Linked DNA regions of Verminephrobacter eiseniae EF01-2. The main gene of each other region encodes a partner of the protein of the gene in region 3 in a complex. Links are inferred from orthologs where the notes say so. Each region holds a gene or a part of one and is shown on either strand. Other genes may lie near its edges.

Region 1 (6,145 bases), 540 kb from region 3 along the record:
ACGGCCCATGAAGGGCCCGAGCCTTGGGCGGTCTGCGCTTTCGGCGCCACCGAAAACAGTTGCATCGCAGCCGCCGCAGCGCTGGGCGGTCATGCCCGCGTGGGCTTTGAAAACAACCTGCTGTGCAAGGACGGCAGCATCGCCCCCGACAACGCCGCCTTGGTGCGCCAGGCCGTGCAGGTCGCGCAAGCGCTGGGCCGGCCGCTGGCCACGGCCGATGACATCCGGCAATGGCGGTAAAGCAGCCCCGACCAAGACCGCCCCGACCAGGAGCGGCGCGCAGCGCCCGGGCCAGCGGGCAGGCGCTGCCGGCGTGACCATGGTGCGCCCGCCTCGGCCCTGCCTGGCCAGCGCCCGCCTGTCACCCGGCCAAGCCGCATCGCGTCAATAGCCGCGCGCCGGGTCCACCACCCCGGCCACGGCCCCGCCTTGCTCCAGCGTGGTGATCTTGTGCGCAATCTGGGCAATGCTCTCCTGGCGCAATGTGCGGGCCGAGATATGGGGCGTGACGGTGATCCGGGGATGGCGCCAGAACGCATGGTCGGCGGGCAGCGGCTCGCTGCGAAACACATCCAGCGTGGCGCCGGCGATATGGCCGCTATCGATCAGCGCCAGCAGATCCTCATCGACCAGATGCGCGCCGCGCGCCACATTGATCACATAGGCGCCCGGTTGCAGCCGCGAGAGGGTCGTGCGGTTCATGATGTCCACGGTATCGGGCGTGAGCGGCAGCAGGTTCACCAGCACGCGGCTGGCCGCCAGAAATGCATCGAACCCGTCGGCCCCGCTGAAGGTGCGAACCCCGTCCATGGCGGTCTTGCGCGAGCGGCTCCAGCCATTGACCGGGAACTCGAACTGCGCCAGCGCGCCGGCCACCCGCTGCCCCAACACCCCCAGCCCCATCACGCCCACCGGCAGATCCGCGCGCCGGCGCGGCGGGCGCAGGTCGTCCCAGCGCCCGGCCCGCATTTGGCCCGCATAGGCATCGAACTCGCGCAAATGGCCAATCACCGCATGGCACACATATTCGGCCATCTGCACCGCCATGCCCGCGTCATCGAGCCGCACCACCAGCGCTGCGGGCGGCAGGCGCAGGCGCAGCAGCGCATCCACGCCCGCGCCCAGGTTGAACAAGGTTCTGAGCCGCGGCTGCTCGTCGATGAACTGTTGCGGCGGCTTCCAGACCACGGCATGGTCGGCCTGCGGGGCACCGGGCTGCCACAGGCTGATGTCAGCCTGTGGCAGTGCGGCGGCCAGCCCTTGCAACCAGGGCCCGGCCTGGGTGCCGGTACAGCAAAAGGTGATTTTCATCTGGTTGACGAGCCTGGCCCCGGCACTGACTCCACAGTTAGGGCTGCTTGGTTCCCCACCTGACCCGGTTGGCCGCTTTACCATGCGGGCAGGCCCGTCGGCCGCGATTGTAGCCGCAGGCCAGTCCTGTTTTGCGCGCCCGGCCCGGGCTGCGCTGCCGCGCTGCCCGGGCCGTAGAATCGGGCGCATGTCCTACCTCGTGCTCGCCCGCAAGTACCGACCGCGCAATTTCGCCGAAATGGTGGGGCAAGAGCATGTGGTGCAGGCCCTGAGCAATGCGCTGACCCGGCAGCGCCTGCACCATGCCTATTTGTTCACCGGCACGCGCGGCGTGGGCAAGACCACGGTGGCGCGCATCCTGGCCAAGTCGCTCAACTGCCAGGGCCCGGATGGGCAGGGCGGCATCACCGCGACGCCCTGCGGCATCTGCCCGGCCTGCAGCGACATAGACAGCGGCCGTTTCGTCGATTACACCGAACTCGACGCCGCCTCCAACCGGGGCGTCGACGAGGTGCAAAGCCTGCTCGAGCAGGCGGTGTACAAGCCGGTGCAGGGGCGCTTCAAGGTCTTCATGATCGATGAGGTGCACATGCTCACGAACACGGCGTTCAACGCCATGCTCAAGACGCTGGAAGAGCCGCCCGAGTACCTCAAGTTCGTGCTGGCCACGACCGACCCGCAGAAGGTGCCGGTCACGGTGCTCAGCCGCTGCCTGCAATTCAACCTGCGCCCCATGGCGCCGCAGACCGTGCACGCGCACCTGGTGCAGGTGCTGGCGGCCGAACAGGTGGCCGCCGAGCCCCAGGCCCTGCAACTGCTGGCGCGCGCGGCGCGCGGCTCGATGCGCGATGCGCTGTCGCTGACCGATCAGGCCATCGCCTTTGGCAGCGGCCAGTTGCAAGAAGCCGCCGTGCGCCAGATGCTGGGCGCGGTCGACCGCTCGTATGTGTTCCGGCTGATCGATGCGCTGGCGCAAGGCGATGGCCGGGCGGTGGTCGAAACCGCGCAGGAGTTGCGGCTCAACGGCCTGTCGGCCGCATCCACGCTCGAAGAGATGGCGGCCGTGCTGCAACGGATGGCAGTGCTTCAGGCCGTGCCGCAGCAGGCCGACGCAGTGGATGCGCAAGATCCCGAGGCGGCAGAAACCGCCCGGCTGGCCGCCGCAATGCCGGCGGACGAAACCCATCTGCTGTACAGCCTGTGCCTGCACGGGCGCGGCGAACTGGGGCTTGCGCCCGACGAATACGCGGCGCTGACCATGGTGCTGCTGCGCCTGTTGGCCTTCAAGCCCGGCGGCGCGCCGAGCGAAAAAAAAAGCCTGCACCAGCCTGAAGCCGCCCCTTCGGGCGCGGTGCCGGTATCCGTGCCGGTCCCGGCACCAACACCGGCACCGGCACCGGCTGCTGCTGCTGCGGCTGCGAGCACCCCGGCAGACCCTGTGGCGCCAGCGCAGACCATTGCGCCGGCGCTGCTCGACCCGGCCGGTGCCGAGAAGTCCGGTGCCGCTGCGGTGCAATCAGCACCGTTGCAGAATGCGCCTGAATTCGTAGCCATTCCGGTGCGGGTGACACCCGAACCCGGAGCCCGCTTGCAGCCCACGCCGCATTGCGCGTCCATGCCAGCGCCTGTATCGGAGCGTTGTACCCCGACCGAAGAGGGCGACATCTGGCATGCCACCGTGCAGGAACTGCTGGCCGCAGAGGCCATCACGGCGCTGGCGCGCGAGTTGGCCTTGCAATCGCAACTGCTGGCGCGCGACGACGGGCACTGGCTGCTGCGCGTCGACAGCGAGTCGCTGAACCAACCCACGGCGCGCGAGCGGCTGCGCGCCGCGCTACAGGCCGCAGGCCATGCCAGCCAAATCCGTGTCGAGCTGGGCGTCGTCTGCGACAGCCCCGCCCGCCGCAATGCCGCCGCCACCGCCGAACGCCAGCGCCGCGCGCAGGCCATCGTGGCCAACGACCCCTATGTGCAGTCGCTGATGCGCGAGCACGGCGCGAAAATCGTGCCGGGCAGCGTCAAACCTGCATGAACCCTCCAGCAAAAAGGAAACCCCCATGTTCAACAAAGGACAGCTCGCCGGCCTCATGAAGCAAGCCCAGGCAATGCAGGACAACCTGAAAAAAGCCCAGGACGAACTGGCGCTGATCGAAGTCGAAGGTGAATCCGGCGCCGGCCTGGTGAAGGTGCTGATGACTTGCAAGCATGATGTCAAACGCATCCGCATCGACCCGAGCCTGCTGGCGGAGGACAAGGACATGCTGGAAGACCTGGTGGCGGCGGCTTTCAATGCCGCCGTGCGCAAGGCCGAGGAAACTTCGGAGCAGAAGATGGGCAAGCTCACCGCCGGTATGCCGGGCCTGCCCGGCGGCATGAAATTTCCGTTCTGAAGGCGCGCGCACGCCGCATGTCCTCCAGCAACGCCCTCGATGCGCTGATACAGGCGCTGCGCCGTTTGCCGGGGGTGGGCGTGAAGTCGGCGCAGCGCATGGCATTTCATCTGCTGCAGCATGACCGGGCCGGCGGGCAGGCGCTGGCGCAGGCGCTGCACGACGCGCTGGGGTCGGTGCAGCATTGCGCGCGCTGCCACACCTTCACCGAAGCCGAGACTTGCCGCACCTGCCTGGACCCGGGGCGCGACGCCACCAGGCTGTGCGTGGTCGAGACGCCTGCCGATCAGGCAGCGCTGGAGCGCACCGGGGCTTTCAAAGGGCTGTACTTCGTGCTGATGGGGCGGCTCAGCCCGCTCGACGGCGTCGGCCCCAAGGAGATCGGCCTGCAAAAACTCATCGCGCGCGCCACCGAGGGCGGGGTGCAGGAAGTGATCCTGGCCACCAACTTCCATGCCGAGGGCGAAGCCACGGCCCATGTGATCAGCCAGGCGCTCAAGCGCCAGGGGCTGCATGTGACCCGGCTGGCGCGCGGCGTGCCGGTGGGCAGTGAACTGGAGTATGTGGACCTGGGCACGATCGCCCATGCGCTGGTCGATCGCCGTTGACCGGCAGGCCAGTGTCGCGTCACCGATCAGATGTCGCAGGCTGCGCGCAGCCATCGGAGCGCAGCGCAAGGCGCATCGCGCAGCCCATACCGAGTCGGACCTGCGAAATTCATTTCGCTATCGCAGCGAACCGCGCGGCGGCGCGTGATGGCGTGATTTCGTTGGATGCGAAGAAGTGGGGGACGCCGATGAGCGTGCGCAGCAAGGCGATCAGGCGCAATAAAAGGCCCTTGAGCCCGAGGCGCATGATGGCGCGCAGCAGCCAGCGGATGTTGTAGCCCGCCGCACACAGCACTGCATGCAGCGCGTCACCGGTGGCACCCTGCAGCCAGCACCGATCCATCCCGTTGTCGTGCTTCAGGTGTCCGATGGTGGGCTCCACCGCCTGCCTTCGCTTGAGCCAGCGGCGCTGGGCATCGGTCAAGGACTTGAAGCGCCCCCGATGAATGATCTGGATGCCCGGATTGGCTGCGTCCACGCCCCGGAACCCCAGGTCCACCACTGCCTGCTTCGGGCTGGCGCCCGTGTCCTCCGTCAGGATCTTGACCTGCTCGAGTTGCTCGGCCAGCGTGTGGCCGTCATACGGGTTGCCCGTGAAGCTGCGCGCACCGACCACCAGCCCCTGCTTGTGCGTGACGGCCACGCTGACCTTCACGCCAAACTCGTAAGGCCGGCGCGCCTTCCCCTTGCCGATGCACTCAACTTCGGGCGCGTGCAATGCATAGAGTTTGTTCTTGTCCTTCGGGCGCTGGGTGCGAATGCGCTCGGCGCGGCCCATCAGTGCGCGCAAGCGATCGACGGCAGGCACCGATGTCGCAGGCAACTTGCAAAGCTTGCGCTGCACTTCGCGCAGCACGATACCCAGTACCGTGCGCTGGCGCTTGAGCACCTTCTTCAAGCGCTTGAACTGCTTGGCGTGGGCGTAGCCGCCAGCCCTGCGGCGCAGGTTCTTGCCTTCCTTGGCGAAGGTCTGCTTCAGCGCGATGCCCGCGCGCTTGGCGGCAGCCACCACCTTGGCGCGGGCGATCTCCAGCAGGCGGGAGTCCACGGGGTGGGCGATGGCCTTCTCCTGGACGGTGGTATCCACGATCACGCGCTCGAACTCGGCCGGCTTGATCGCCTTGGAGGCCACCGCAGTGTCGATGGTGGCCTTCAGGAGTTCCTCGACACCGGCCTCGCCCAGGATCGAGCGGAAGCGCCCGATCTGGGTGGCGTCGCAGGGCAGGCGTGGCTCGTAGAAGGTCATGCCGCTGAAGAACTGCCACTGCACGTTCTCGGCCCAGCGCTCGACCAGTTCCTCGTCGCTGAGCTTGTAGACGTGCTTCAGATACAGCAGGCTGGCCATGAGGCGCAGGGGAAGACGCGGGCGGCCCGCGGCGGCGACACCGGCGCCCGCGACCTGGAGCGAAGGGCCGAAGAGATCGTCGTGTTCCAGAACTCGACCGGCACGGACCCGACGCGCGAAATAAGGTGCCAGTGCCGCTTCGATCTGCGTCCAGGGAAGACGGCTCGCCAGCACCGCCAGCGGGTGGCGCAAGTCGATCATCTCGGCCAGACGGGAGCGGAAGAAATCAGCCGTGTCGGTGGGCTCGGGCATTGCGCAAATCTCTCAGGAATCAGCTGCCTGTTCAACGAATCCTGGGAGATTCGGTGGACCACAAAGAGCCAAAAATCCAGCATTCATGCGGGTCGCAGAGAATTTGCAGGGCCGACTACCGAGCGTATTGGCAAGCGATGCAACGCCGCGATGCGCTCCGATGGCCAGCGCAGACCGACAGATGATCGGTGACGCGACACCAGGAGCCGCAGGCGCGGCGAACGGGCCTCATTTCATCA
Region 2 (6,208 bases), 1.1 Mb from region 3 along the record:
GGCGGCAGTTGCATCGGTCGGTGCGTGAATGAGCAGCGTCGAGCGTGCAGCCGCTGCGGGCTGCCATGCCAACTGGGGAAATACTCCGGTTGGCACCTGTTCAGTCAGCTTGTGACGGTGAGCGCCATCTCGCAGGTTGCGGACGAAGTGCACTAGCGCCGTCGGCGAAACGAACCCAGGAGAGGTGCTTGGCCGGAGGGCTGAGTAGCGCCCCAGTACGGTGACGCTGTGAATCGCGAGTTTTCGAACTTCCGCTTCAACGGCTTCGCGTACGACCATTCCTCAAGCCTCGCGCGCGACATGTGCCACTCTGGGCGCACCTATCAATGAGAAGAGATCATAGTTTTCGCGTCTTATGGGCCTCAATTTCGCGTCTTATGCCTAGCTCTACACCGTTCAAACGTCGATGTTCCCCGCCCTGAGCGCATTCATCTCGATGAAGTCCCGCCGTGGCTCGACCTCATCGCCCATCAGCATCGTGAACACGCGATCGGCCTCGATGGCGTCGTCGATCTGCACGCGCAGCAGGCGGCGCACGCTCGGGTCCATCGTCGTTTCCCATAGCTGCTCGGGGTTCATTTCGCCCAGGCCCTTGTAGCGCTGGCGGGTGGTGGTGCGCTCGGCTTCGCTGATGAGCCATTTCATGGCCTGGCGGAAGTCGCTGATTTTTTCTTCCTTTTGCTTTTCCGCCTCGCCGCGCATGGCCTTGGCGTTTGCGCCGAGCAGGCCGCGGAAGGTTTCGGCGGCTTCGGCCAGGGCGGCATAGTCGGCGCCGTGCACGAAGTCTTGCGTGATCGCGCTGCTCTTGATGTTGCCGTGGTGGCGGCGGCTGATGCGCAGCAGGGGCTTGTCGGTGCGGGCGTCGAACTCGCCCGTCACTTCGGCCGGGGCGCCGGTGGTGTGCAGCTCGCGCAGCTTGGCTTGCAGCGCCACGGCGCTGGCCTGGGCATCGGCCAGGCTGCCCAGCCGCAGGCGCACGCCGTCGGCCATTGCGCGCAGCGCTTCTGCGTCCATGAAGTGGCTCAGGCGGGCGATCACGCTTTCGGCGCTCTGGTGCTTGCGCGCCAGTTCGGTCAGGGTCGCGCCGCTCAGCACGGCCTGGTCGGCGTTGCCGGTGAGCACGCTGGCCTGGTTCAGCGCAATGCGCAGCAGGAAGTTGTCCAGCGCCGGGTCGTCCTTCAGGTACAACTCCTCTTTGCCGGCTTTGACCTTGTACAGCGGCGGCTGGGCGATGTAGATGTGGCCGCGCTCGACCAGTTCGGGCATTTGCCGGTAAAAGAAGGTCAGCAGCAGGGTGCGGATATGGGCGCCGTCGACGTCGGCGTCGGTCATGATGATGATGCGGTGGTAGCGCAGCTTGGCGGCGTCGAAGTCGTCGCCGCCGGCGCTGCCGCCGGCCTTGCCGATGCCGGTGCCCAGGGCGGTGATCAGCGTCAGGATGGCGTCGCTGGTCAGCAGCTTTTCGTAGCGGGCTTTTTCCACGTTCAGGATCTTGCCGCGCAGCGGCAAGATGGCCTGGAATTTGCGGTCGCGCCCCTGCTTGGCAGAGCCGCCGGCCGAGTCGCCCTCGACGATGTAGATCTCGCACAGCGCGGGGTCTTTTTCCTGGCAGTCGGCCAGCTTGCCGGGCAGGCCCAGGCCGTCGAGCGCGCCCTTGCGGCGCGTCATTTCACGGGCCTTGCGGGCGGCTTCGCGGGCGCGGGCGGCGTCCACGATCTTGCTGCAGATGATCTTCGCGTCGGCGGGCTTTTCCTGCAGGTAGTCGGCCAGCAGCTTGCCCACGATGTCTTCCACCGGGGCGCGCACTTCGCTCGATACCAGTTTGTCCTTGGTCTGGCTGCTGAACTTGGGCTCGGGCAGTTTCACGCTCAGCACGCAGCACAGCCCTTCGCGCATGTCGTCGCCGGTGACTTCGACCTTGGCCTTCTTGGCCATTTCGGTTTCTTCGATGTACTTGTTGATGACGCGGGTCATCGCCGCGCGCAGGCCGGTCAGGTGGGTGCCGCCGTCGCGCTGGGGGATGTTGTTGGTAAAGCACAGCACCTGCTCGGCGTAGGCGCTGTTCCACTGCATGGCCACTTCCACGCCGATATGCGTGCCGGGGATGCCGCCATAGGTCTCGGCCGGGCGCTCGCCGGTGGCGTAAAACGAGTTCGGGTGCAGGGCGGTCTTGCCCTTGTTGATGAATTCGACGAAACCGCGCACGCCGCCGGCGCCCGAGAAGTCGTCTTCCTTGCCGCTGCGCTCGTCTTTCAGGCGGATGCGCACGCCATTGTTCAAAAAGGACAGCTCGCGCAGCCGCTTGGCCAGAATTTCGTAGTGGAAGTCGCGGTTTTCTTTGAAGATTTCGGCGTCGGGCAGAAAGTGCACTTCGGTGCCGCGTTTTTCGGTCGCGCCGGCGAGCTTCATCGGCGAGACGGCGACGCCGTCCACGGTGTCGAGCAGGCGGTCTTGCACGAAGCCGCGCGCAAATTCGAGCTGGTGCACCCGGCCTTCGCGGCGCACCGTCAGGCGCAGCCATTTGCTCAGCGCGTTCACGCAGCTCACGCCCACGCCGTGCAGGCCGCCCGATACCTTGTAGCTGTTTTGGTTGAACTTGCCGCCCGCGTGCAGTTCGGTCAGCGCGATTTCGGCCGCGCTGCGCCTGGGCTCGTGCTTGTCGTCGAACTTCACGCCGGTGGGAATGCCGCGACCGTTGTCGGTCACGCTGATCGAGTTGTCGGTGTGGATGGTCACCACGATGTCGTCGCAGTGGCCGGCCAGGGCTTCGTCGATCGAGTTGTCCACCACCTCGAACACCAGGTGGTGCAGTCCGGTGCCGTCGCTGGTGTCGCCGATGTACATGCCGGGGCGCTTGCGCACCGCCTCCAGACCTTCCAGGATGGTGATGGCGCCTGCGTCGTAGCTTTCGCTGGCGCCCGCCTGCCGGGTGTCGATCTTTGGCAGGGCAGGCCCACCAGTGCCGCCGGGTGCGGGCTCGGGCAGGGGGTTGTCAGCGGTCATGTGGTGGGGCCTCGGGATCCGTGGAAAGCGCGCTTTTCACTGTGTTCGATGAGATTCGGGCTGGCTGCGGGTGGCTCATTGCACAGCTACCGGCGGCCATGTCCATGGTGGGTGGCGCCGGCTGGTTGCCGGCAGCCAGGGTGTCGGCGGGACGGCGCACGACTAGATGCGCATCGGCATCACGACATACTTGAAGTTGTCGTTGGCGGGGATGGTCAGCAAGGCCGAACTGTTGCCGTCGGCGAACGCCAACTGCACCATGTCCTGCTCCATGTTGGCCAGTGCGTCGATGAGGTAGGTCACGTTGAAGCCGATCTCGATGTTGTCGCCGGCGTAGTCGACATCGAGCTCGTCGACGGCCTCCTCCTGTTCGGCGTTGCTCGATGCCACGCGCAGCGCGCCGGGCTCCAGGTTCAGGCGCACGCCCTTGAACTTGTCGCTGGTCATGATGGCCGTGCGTTGCAGGCTGGTCAGCAAGGCCGCGCGGCCCAGCGTGACGCAGTTGTGGTGGTTCTTCGGGATCACGCGGTTGTAGTCCGGGAACTTGCCCTCGACCAGTTTGGTGACGAACTCCATGCCGCCAAAGGTGAATTTGGCCTGGTTGCTGGCAAACTGCATCTCGATGTGGGGCCGGTTGTCGCCGTCCGCGTCGCTGAGCAGGCGTTGCAGTTCGAGCACGGTCTTGCGCGGCAGGATGACTTCCTGCTTGGGCACTTGCACGTCGAGCGTGGCGCAGGCGAAAGCCAGGCGGTGGCCGTCGGTGGCGATCAGCGACAGTGTTTGGCCCTCGGCCACGAACAAGATGCCGTTGAGGTAGTAGCGGATGTCCTGCACGGCCATCGTGAACGAGACCTGGCCCAGCAGGCTCTTCAGGGTCTTTTGCGGAACGCTGAACACCGGGCCGAACGCGGCCGATTCCTGCACCAGCGGGAAGTCCTGGCCCGGCAGGCTGTGCAGCGTAAAGCGGCTCTTGCCGGCCTTGAGGATGAGCCTGGACTGGTCCGACTCCAGGCTCACCGTCTGCTCGCCCGGCATGGTGCGCAAGATGTCGATGAGCTTGCGCACGCTCATGGTGGTCATGCATTCGCCGGTGTCGCCGCCAAGCTCGGCCGTGGTGCGGATCTGGATTTCCAGATCGCTGGTCGTCAGTTGCAAGGCATTGCCGGTCTTGCGGATCAGCACATTGGCCAGGATCGGCAGCGTATGGCGGCGCTCAACGATGCCGGCCACGGATTGCAAAGCCGCGAGAACCTTGTCTTGTGTCGCTTTCAGGACAATCATGTCATCAACCTCTGGAGTTTTTCGGGACGCTGCGCGACCCGCCATTTTGCCTTGTTGCGCGGCGCTCTTTTCCGGGCCGCTGCCGGCCGGTGTTTTCAACCTTTGAGCGTTTGTTCGAGCACATGCAGTTGCTGGTTCAGTTCGGTCAGTTGCTGGCGCTCGGCGGCAATCTTGCGGACGGCGTGCAAAACGGTGGTGTGGTCGCGCCCGCCAAATGATTCGCCGATTTCGGGAAGGCTCTTTTGCGTCAGTTCCTTGGTCAGGTACATCGCAATCTGGCGCGGGCGGGCAATGCTGGCCGGGCGCTTTTTGCTGTACATGTCGGCGACCTTGATCTTGTAGTAGTCGGCCACGGTCTTTTGGATGTTCTCCACGGAGATCTGCCGGTTCTGGATCGACAGCAGATCGCGCAGCGCCTCGCGCGCCAGTTGGATGGAGATTTCCTTCTGGTTGAAGCGCGAGTAGGCGAGGATCTTGCGCAGCGCGCCTTCGAGCTCGCGCACGTTCGAGCGCACGTTCTTGGCCACGAAGAAGGCCACTTCCTCGGGCATTTCCGTGCTTTCTGCCTGCGCCTTGTTGATCAGGATGGCCACGCGCATTTCCAGCTCGGGCGGCTCGATGGCCACCGTCAGGCCGGAATCGAAGCGCGACACCAGCCGCTCGTGGATGTTGCTCAGCCCCTTGGGATAGGTGTCGCTGGTCATCACCAGGTGCGATTTCTTGGTCAGCAGGGCCTCGAACGCATTGAAGAACTCTTCTTGCGTGCGGTCTTTGTTGGCGAAGAACTGCACATCATCGATCAGCAGCAGATCGAGCGAGTGGTAGCGCTCCTTGAACTCGTCGAACGTGCGCCGCTGGTAGGACCTGACCACATCCGAGACAAACTGCTCGGCGTGGACGTAGAGCACCTTGGCCTGCGGGCGGCTGGCCAACAGGCGGTTGCCCACGGCGTGCACCAGGTGCGTCTTGCCCAGGCCCACGCCGCCGTAGACGAACAAGGGGTTGTACAGATGCCCCGGCATGCCGGCCACATGCATGCCGGCCGAGCGCGCCATGCGGTTGGCCGAGCCTTCGACCAGCGTCTCGAACGTCAGCGCGGCGTTGAGCCGGTGGCGCAACGCCTGCGGCGCCTCGTCGCGGCCGGCGCTGGCCGATTCGGCGCCCGGCGCGCCGGGCGGCCCGGATGCAGAGGGCCGAGGAGTGTGCGCCGTGCGGGCCACCGATTCACGCGGCACCAGCGCCAACTCCAGGGCCATCGGCTGCCCATACAAATCTCCGAGCAGCGCCGTGATTTGGCTGGCGTACTGGGCGCGGATCCAGTCGAGCTTGAAGCGGTTGCCCACCAGCAGGGTGATCTTGGAGAAGTCCTGCGCCACTTGGGCGACCAAGGGCTTGATCCAGGTGTTGAATTGCGCTTCGGGCAGGTCCCGCGCCAGTTGCTCTGCGCAGGCCTGCCACAGACCCTGTCCGGCGCTGCGTTCGTCGGCGGCATTTGCACCGGGCCAATGCAGAGGCGGGGGCGGGCTGTGGGTGAATTCCTCGGTCATTGCAGGGGGCTCGTCGTTGTGGATAAGGGCCGTGGCGCCGGGCGCCGGATTGTAATCTTGTCAAGAAGTTATCCCCAATTTCGGGACGGCCGGCATCCGGGGTGGATGGGGGTGAGCGAGGGTCGATCAGAGCAAGAAACGCCGCAAAAGGAAAGCAGGAATTGCATTGTCAGCCGCCGGCAAGCCTGCAATAATCGCCGGTTTTCCTGCCCTGCGTCAGGGTGATACGACTGACCGGCAGTGACAGACGGTGGCAGGGCGGTGACAGGGCGGCAGGGCCTGCCATGGTGGCTGCCTTGCAGGGCCTTGGACGACGGCGATATGCAAAAGCCATGCGCGTGCAAGCGTGCGAAAGCGTGCAAAAGCGTGCGCCGCCC
Region 3 (7,596 bases):
TCGGTGCGCCTGATGCAAGGCGGCATGGTGGGCGTGCAAAGCATCTGGTCCCCGGCGCTGACCGCGCTCGCCGCCGAAGGTGTGCCGGTGATCGAGGTGGCCCCGCGCGAGGGCTATCGGGCCTGGCATGGCGGGATGTGCCTGTCGCGGCACCTCAAGGGCCGCATGCTCGACGTGGCCTACGACTATCTCAATTGGTGGCTTTGCGGCTGGCCCGGCGCGGTGATGGCGCGCCAGGGCTACTACATGGCGGCATCGCGCAGGGTGCGCGACTGGCTCTCGCCGCAGGAGTGGGACTACTGGTACGAGGGCAAGCCCGCCGCCTGCGATCTGCGCGGGCCCGATGGCCGCATCGTGGTCCGTGCCGGAACATTGCGCTCCGGTGGCTCGTATTGGCGCAAGGCGAGCCGGATCGCGGTCTGGAACACGACCATGGACGAGCACAACTACATGGCGCGGCGCTGGAAGGACTTCATCGACGATGCCGGCATCGATGGCGCCGCGCAGTGAAGGCGGCAGCCCGTCAAATGTCTTGCAGCAACGGGTAGGGCAGCGGCGCCAGCGTCAGTGGCTGCGCCGTTGCGGCGCCCACCTGCAGGGCCTGGTGCGCGGCAGCGATTTGCAGCGACACGATGGCATCCACGCCACCGCCGGGCGCAGCGGCCGCCTGCACGACGGTGCCGCAAGGCTGCGTCAGGTCGGTGGCAGCAAACACTTCGGCGCCGACGGCGATATCGGCCTCGGCATGCGCGATATAGGCGCGGCGCTTGAGCGTGCCGCGGAACTGGCTGCGCGCCACCACCTCTTGCCCGGGGTAGCAGCCCTTCTTGAAGCTCACGCCGCCCACGGACTCGTAATTGAGCATCTGCGGCACGAAGACCTGGGCCACGGGGCTGCTCAGCGTGGCCACGCCGCTCGCCACCTCGCTCCACAGCCACAGCGCGGTGGCGAGCGCGGGGCCTGCCGGTGGCGGGTCGCCGGCCGGCGCCACCCACAGCGCGCGGGGCTGGTTTGCCGCGGGGTACAGGTGCACCAGGCTGGCGGCGCCGATGTCGGCCTTGCTCCAGGCGGGCTGCGCGCCGCCGGCAACGGCCGCCAGTGTGTCGCCCGCCAGGCCGTAGAGGGCAAAGTCGGCGCTGGCGTCGGTCAGCCGGGCCTTGGCGCGCAGCACGAACATGGACAGGCGCGCCAGCGTGGCCGGGAGCAGATCGCGGCTGCACAGCAGCAGCCATTCGTCGGGGCGCCGCAAGCCGATGAAGCTCGCCTGCATGCGCCCTTTGGCCGACAGGAAGGCGGCCAGGCGCGCTTGCCGCATGTCGAGCGAGGAGAAATCCTGGGTCAGCTGGCTGTGCAAAAACGCGCCGGCATCTTCGCCCGCCACGCGGATCACGCCGAGATGGGACAGCGCAGCGATGCCGTTCAAGAGGTCCGTCATCGCTCAATTATGATGCCCGCTCCGATTCAGACAGGCGGCTAGGGTTGTGCGGCGTTTACTGGCTTTGATGTGCTTCGTATTGCTGGCCTCGGGGGGCCTGGCTTACTGGTGGCTGCACCAACCGCTGTGGACGGGCGCCCAGGCGCTGGAGTTGGCCATCGAGCCTGGCGCCACGGCGCGCGCCGTGGCCCGCGCCGTGGCGGCGGCCGGCGCGCGCACCGATGCGCGCCTGCTGTACGCCTGGTTTCGTTTCTCGGGCCAGGGCCGGGCGATCAAGGCCGGCAATTATGAGATTGCCCCCGGCACGACGCCCATTGCCTTGCTGCAGAAATTGGTCCGGGGCGAAGAAGCCCTGCGCACGCTGACGCTGGTCGAGGGCTGGAACTGGCGCCAACTGCGCCAGGCGCTGGCCCGGCAGGAGCAGCTCAGGCCGGACAGCGCCGCGCTCGACGACCAGGCGCTGATGGCGCAGATCGGTCGCCCGGGGGTGGCCCCCGAGGGGCGGTTCTTCCCGGACACCTACACCTACGCCAAAGGCTCCAGCGACCTGGCTTTGCTGCGCCGCGCGCTGCACGCGATGGACCGGCAGTTGCAGGCCGCCTGGGCCATGCGCGCCGCAGACACGCCGCTGCAATCGGCCGAGCAGGCGCTGATTTTGGCCAGCATCGTCGAAAAGGAAACCGGCCGCGCCAGCGACCGCAGCCAGATTGCCGGCGTTTTTGCCAACCGCCTGCGCGCCGGCATGCTGCTGCAAACCGACCCCACGGTGATCTACGGCCTGGGCGAAAAGTTCGACGGCAACCTGCGCCGCCGCGATCTGCAAGCCGACACGCCCTGGAACACCTACACCCGCGCCGGTCTGCCGCCCACGCCGATTGCGATGCCCGGCAAGGCCGCGCTGCTGGCCGCCGTGCGCCCCGAGGCCACGCGCGCGCTGTACTTTGTCGCCAAGGGCGATGGCGGCAGCCATTTCAGCGCCTCGCTGCAAGAGCACAACCGCGCCGTCAACCGCTATCAGCGCGGGCCGTAGCAATGCCGATCCCACAGGGTCGAAAATGCCCGCCGATGGCCACCACTGATGGCCGCAGATTCAACCCGAGATCAACCCGAGATTTCCGATGTCACGACCCGGCCTGTTCATCAGCTTCGAAGGCATAGACGGCGCCGGCAAGTCCTCGCATGTCGAGGGCCTGGCGGCTGCTTTTCGCGCCCAGGGCCGCAGGGTCACCGTCAGCCGCGAGCCGGGCGGCACCCCGCTGGCGGAAAAGCTGCGCGCGCTGCTGCTGGCCGAGCGCATGGACGCGCTCACCGAATCGCTGCTGATCTTCGCCGCCCGCCGCGACCACCTGCGCCAGGTCATCGAACCCGCGCTGGCGCGCGGCGACGTGGTGCTGTGCGACCGGTTTACCGACTCGACCTTTGCCTACCAGGGTGCCGGACGCGGGTTCGACCACGAAACGCTATCCATACTCGAGCGCATGACGAATACGGCAGCAGCGCACAAGGATGGTTTGCTGCCTGAGCCTGAACTGACGCTGTGGTTCGACCTGGCGCCCGAACTGGCCGCCGAGCGCATGGCTGGCGCCGCGCACCGGCCCGACCGCTTCGAGGCCCAGCCCGTGGAGTTCTTCCGCCGCGTGGCCCGGGGCTACGCCGACCGCGCCGCCGCAGCCCCCCGGCGCATCGTGCGCATCGATGCCGCGCAGGAGTGCCACCGGGTGCGGCAGCAACTGCGCGACGCGCTGGTGTGCAAAGGCTGGCTGGCGCCCATGGTGACCCCCCAAGGAGGGGCGCAATGAGTGCCGCCGGCGCCACGGCCCTGGCGCCCTGGATTGCCGCGCAGCGCAGCCGCTTGCTGGCCCAGCGCGGCCATGCCTGGCTGCTGCACGGGCCTTCGGGCCTGGGGCAGTACGCGCTGGGCATGGAACTGGTGCGCGCCTGGTTATGCGATGCGCCGATCGCGCCGGGTGACGTGCCGATCGCGCCGGGCAATGCACCCGCCGCGCAGGGCGCCGCCTGCGGCCAATGCGGCAGTTGCCATGCCATCGATGTGCGCACCCATGCCGACCTGTGCGTGCTGATGCCCGAAGTGCAGATGATGGCGCTGGGCTGGCCGCTGTCGGAAAAAGCCCAGGCCGAGATCGACGACAAAAAGCGCAAGCCCAGCCGGGAGATTCGTGTCGAGGCCATGCGCGACGCGCTGGAGTTTGCCCAGCGCACCGCCGGCCGTGGGCGGGGCAAGGCGGTGCTGGTGTACCCGGCCGAACAGATGAACCAGATCACGGCCAACGCGCTGCTCAAGACGCTGGAGGAGCCCCCCGGACAGATCCGCTTCGTGCTGGCCAGCGAGGCCGCACACCTGCTGCTGCCCACCATCCGCAGCCGCTGCCTGGGCCACGCCATGGTCTGGCCGGCGCCCGTTCAGATGCAGGCTTGGCTACAGGCGCAGGGCTTGGCGCCAGAGGCGGCCGCGTCGTTCCTGCGCGCCGCAGGCGGTCGGCCCGATGATGCGCTGGCGCTGGCGCAGTCCGGCCGCAGCCCCCAGGCCTGGGCCAGCCTGCCGCAGGCCATGGCGCGCGGGGAGGTGGCAGCGCTGGGCGACTGGACGCCGGCCCAGGCAATCACTGCATTGCAAAAGCTCTGCCATGACCTGCTGGCAGCCAGTGTGGGCGCAGCGCCACGCTACTTTGCGCCGGCAGACCTGCCCCGGGTGCCGCCGCTGGCGGCTTTGACCCGCTGGTCGCGTGCGCTGGCCAAGGCCGCGCGCACCGCAGACCACCCGTTCAATGCCGGATTGATGCTGGAGGCGCTTGTCGCTCAGGCGCGAAACACCCTACACTCCAAGCATTGAGCCGCCATCGACCCCCATGAGCAATCCATCGACCACGCCGGCCGCGCCCCGCCCCAGCGTGATACAACTGGCCATCAAGGAAAAGCCGGCCTTGCATATGGCCTACATCCCCTTGTTTACCGATGGGGGCATCTTCGTGCCCACCCACAAGGACTACAAACTCGGCGACGATGTCTATGTGCTGCTGACGCTGCCCGATGACACGCAGCGCTACCCGGTGGCCGGCCGCGTGGCCTGGGTGACCCCGGCCCGGGCTGCGGGCAACCGCACCCAGGGTGTGGGCATACAGTTTCCCAAGGACGACAAGTCGCGCCAGCTCAAGCTCAAGATCGAGACCCTGCTAGGCTCGGCGCTGGGGTCCGATCGCCCGACACAGACCATCTGATACAGACCCGATCCCCCAGCCCGTCGCCGCTGCCCCGTGCCGACCCGCGCTGGCAGGTCGGCGCTGTCGTTTCGTCACCGCATGTTCACTGATTCGCACTGCCATCTGGACTTTCCCGAACTGCGCGGCCAACTGCACGCGATCCGCCAGGCCATGGCGCAGGCACAGGTCGATCGGGCTTTGTGCATTTGCACGACCATCGAGGGATTCGACGGCGTGCACGCGCTGGCCATGGCCCACGACAACTTCTGGAGCACGGTGGGCGTGCACCCCGATAACGAGGGCGTGACCGAGCCGAGCGTGCAAGACCTGCTCGAACGCGCCGCCCTGCCGCGCGTGCTGGCCATTGGCGAGACCGGCCTCGATTACTACGGCATGCAAGAGCGCAAGGGCGGGCGCAGCATTGCCGACCTGCAGTGGCAGCGGGAGCGCTTTCGCACCCATATCCGTGCCGCCCGGGCCTGCGCAAAACCCTTGGTGATCCACACCCGCAGCGCCGCCGAGGACACGCTGGCCATTCTTCGGCAAGAGGGCGAAGACGGCGCCGGCAACCGGGCCGGCGGGGTGTTTCACTGCTTTACCGAATCGCTGCCGGTGGCGCGCGCGGTGCTCGATCTGGGCTACTACCTGTCGTTCTCCGGCATCGTGACCTTCAAGAACGCGCAGGAGTTGCGCGCCGTGCTGGCCTTCGTGCCGCTCGGCCGCATGCTGATCGAGACCGACAGCCCCTATCTGGCGCCCGTGCCCTACCGGGGAAAGACCAACAGCCCCGCGTACCTGCCCCATGTGGCGCGCCAGGTGGCGGACACCAAGGGCATCACGCTGCAAGCGGTGGCCGAGGCCACCAGCGGCAATTTCGACCGTTTGTTCAGGCCGTGAGTGACGGCGGCACCCATGCAGCGGCGTTCTGCGTTGACAGCCATGGCCCTGGGGCTGCTGGCCGCGCGCACCCGGGCGGACTCCTACGAGGACTTTTTTGCCGCCATCGCGCGCGATGACGATGCGGCCATCACGGCGCTGCTGCGCCGGGGTTTCGACCCGAACATGCGCGACCCCAAGGGGCAGGTGGGTCTGACGCTGGCGCTGCGCGCTGGCGCCAGCCGGGCCTTTGCGGCATTGCTGGCAGCGCCCCGGGTGGACGTGCAGGCGCGCAATGCCGAAGACGAAAGTCCGCTGATGATGGCCGCCATCAAAGGCCATGTGGCCGCCGTCAAAGCCCTGCTGGCGCGCTCTGCCGATGTGAACAAAACCGGCTGGGCGCCGCTGCACTATGCGGCCTCGGCCGGCGCGCCCGAGCATCTGCTGATCATCGGGTTGCTGCTGGAAAACCATGCCTATATCGACGCCGCATCGCCCAACGGCAGCACCCCGTTGATGATGGCCGCGCAGTACGGCTCGACCGAGGCCGTGCAACTCTTGCTGCAAGAGGGGGCCGACCCCGCGCTCAAGAACCAGTTGGGCTTGAGCGCCATCGACTTCGCGTTGCGCGTGGGCCGCGTCGATGCGGCCGAAAAAATCGCTGCCGCGATACGGCAGCGCCAGCCCGACCGGGGCAAGTGGTGAGCCGGCCCGGCATCACCCCGGCATCACCCCGGCATCACCCCGGCATCACCCCGGCATCACCCCGGGCCAGGCCATTGCCGCCAGCGGGCCGGGCCTGCAGGCGCGCATACAGGCCGCCGCGCGCCATCAATTCGCTGTGCGTGCCTTGCTCGGCGATGCGCCCGCGCTCCATCACCACCACCCGATCCGCATGTTCTATGGTCGACAGCCGGTGCGCAATGACCAGCGTGGTGCGTCCCTGCATCAGGCGCTGCAGGGCCTGCTGCACCAGCCGTTCGGACTCGGTATCGAGCGCCGAAGTCGCTTCGTCCAGAATCAGGATCGGCGCATCCTTGTAGAGCGCGCGCGCAATCGCCAGCCGCTGGCGCTGCCCGCCCGATAGCTGCGCGGCGTTGTGCCCGGCCACCGTGTGAATCCCCTGCGGGAGCGCGGCCACATGCTCGGTCAGATGGGCCGCAGCCAGGCACTCGTGCACGCGCTTTTCGTCGACGGCCCGGCCCAGCGCCACATTGCAGGCAATGCTGTCGTTGAGCAGCACCACATCCTGGCTGACCATCGCAAATTGCGCCCGCAGCGCACCCAGATCCCAGTCGGGCAAAGCCTGTCCGTCCAGCAGAATCCGGCCCGATGTCGGCAGCACGAAGCGCGGCAACAGGTTCACCAAGGTGGTCTTGCCGGCGCCAGAGGGGCCGACCAGGGCGACGATTTCACCGGGCTGCACGCGCAAACTCACGCGCTCCAGGGCCGGCGCACGCTCCGGGCCAAAGCTCACGCTCACGCTGTCGAGCGTGAGCGCGCCCTGGGGGGGTGGCTTTGGCGGCTTTGGCGGGTCTGACGGCTGCGCCTGCCCTGCCGGCTGCGTGCGTTGTGTGCGTTGCGCCCGATACGGCCCGCCGGTTTCGGCGCCGGTCTCCTCCAGCAGGCCCAGGCCGCGCTCGAGCGCGGCCACGCCGCGCGTCACCGGGCTGGCCACATCGGCCAGGCGCCGGATCGGCGCGATCAGCATCAGCATCGCCGTGATGAACGAGACGAAGCCGCCCACGGTGACATCGCCGGCATCGCCGGCGCTGTGGCTTTGCCACAGGGCGATGCAGATCACCACCGACAGCGCGGCCGCTGCCAGCAACTGCGTCAGCGGCGTCATCGCGGCCGAGGCAATCGTCGCCTTGATCGCCAAGCGCCGCAGGCCCTGGCTCAGGCCGGCAAAGCGCCGGGCCTGGCCGGCCTGCGCACCGTGCAGACGGACGATGCGGTGCGCCAGCACGTTTTCTTCCACCACATAGGCCAACTCGTCCGTGGCCTGCTGGCTGCTCTTGGTCAACCGGTACAGCCGCCGCGACAGCGTCTTCATGATCCATGCCA

What was found. Proteins that work in one complex are often made in the same cells at the same time.
Region 1: the proteins of VEIS_RS04950 (region 3) and dnaX are in contact, whole or in part, in a cryo-EM structure (PDB 8GIZ), measured with the Escherichia coli proteins. The link is inferred for Verminephrobacter eiseniae EF01-2 from one-to-one orthologs.
Region 2: the proteins of VEIS_RS04950 (region 3) and dnaN are in contact, whole or in part, in a cryo-EM structure (PDB 8GIZ), measured with the Escherichia coli proteins. The link is inferred for Verminephrobacter eiseniae EF01-2 from one-to-one orthologs.

The regions. Positions count from the first base shown.
Region 1 is NC_008786.1:574,187-580,331, reverse strand. What follows is about bases 1,002-3,920. They hold dnaX (DNA polymerase III subunit gamma/tau), read left to right. Parts: upstream 1,002-1,498; coding sequence 1,499-3,343; downstream 3,344-3,920. Other genes in these bases: recR (recombination mediator RecR), read left to right, coding at 3,719-3,920; VEIS_RS02480 (YbaB/EbfC family nucleoid-associated protein), read left to right, coding at 3,369-3,701; VEIS_RS02490 (2-hydroxyacid dehydrogenase), read right to left, coding at 1,002-1,311. Outside these bases: VEIS_RS02495 (BKACE family enzyme), read left to right, coding at 1-240; more of VEIS_RS02490, read right to left, coding at 385-1,001; more of recR, read left to right, coding at 3,921-4,309; VEIS_RS02470 (IS5-like element ISVei5 family transposase), read right to left, coding at 4,419-5,906; VEIS_RS02465 (NAD(P)/FAD-dependent oxidoreductase), read right to left, coding at 6,135-6,145. UniProt on the Escherichia coli protein: Part of the beta sliding clamp loading complex, which hydrolyzes ATP to load the beta clamp onto primed DNA to form the DNA replication pre-initiation complex.
Region 2 is NC_008786.1:116-6,323, reverse strand. The notes cover bases 2,226-5,207. They hold dnaN (DNA polymerase III subunit beta), read right to left. Parts: upstream 4,285-5,207; coding sequence 3,166-4,284; downstream 2,226-3,165. Other genes in these bases: dnaA (chromosomal replication initiator protein DnaA), read right to left, coding at 4,380-5,207; gyrB (DNA topoisomerase (ATP-hydrolyzing) subunit B), read right to left, coding at 2,226-3,003. Outside these bases: more of gyrB, read right to left, coding at 397-2,225; more of dnaA, read right to left, coding at 5,208-5,831. UniProt on the Escherichia coli protein: Confers DNA tethering and processivity to DNA polymerases and other proteins. Acts as a clamp, forming a ring around DNA (a reaction catalyzed by the clamp-loading complex) which diffuses in an ATP-independent manner freely and bidirectionally along dsDNA.
Region 3 is NC_008786.1:1,115,361-1,122,956, forward strand. What follows is about bases 2,330-5,258. They hold VEIS_RS04950 (DNA polymerase III subunit delta'), read left to right. Parts: upstream 2,330-3,230; coding sequence 3,231-4,286; downstream 4,287-5,258. Other genes in these bases: mltG (endolytic transglycosylase MltG), read left to right, coding at 2,330-2,465; tmk (dTMP kinase), read left to right, coding at 2,554-3,234; VEIS_RS04955 (PilZ domain-containing protein), read left to right, coding at 4,303-4,671; VEIS_RS04960 (TatD family hydrolase), read left to right, coding at 4,753-5,258. Outside these bases: VEIS_RS04930 (ABC transporter substrate-binding protein), read left to right, coding at 1-510; CAF17-like 4Fe-4S cluster assembly/insertion protein YgfZ, read right to left, coding at 524-1,435; more of mltG, read left to right, coding at 1,503-2,329; more of VEIS_RS04960, read left to right, coding at 5,259-5,550; VEIS_RS04965 (ankyrin repeat domain-containing protein), read left to right, coding at 5,566-6,234; VEIS_RS04970 (ABC transporter transmembrane domain-containing protein), read right to left, coding at 6,269-7,596. UniProt on the Escherichia coli protein: Part of the beta sliding clamp loading complex, which hydrolyzes ATP to load the beta clamp onto primed DNA to form the DNA replication pre-initiation complex.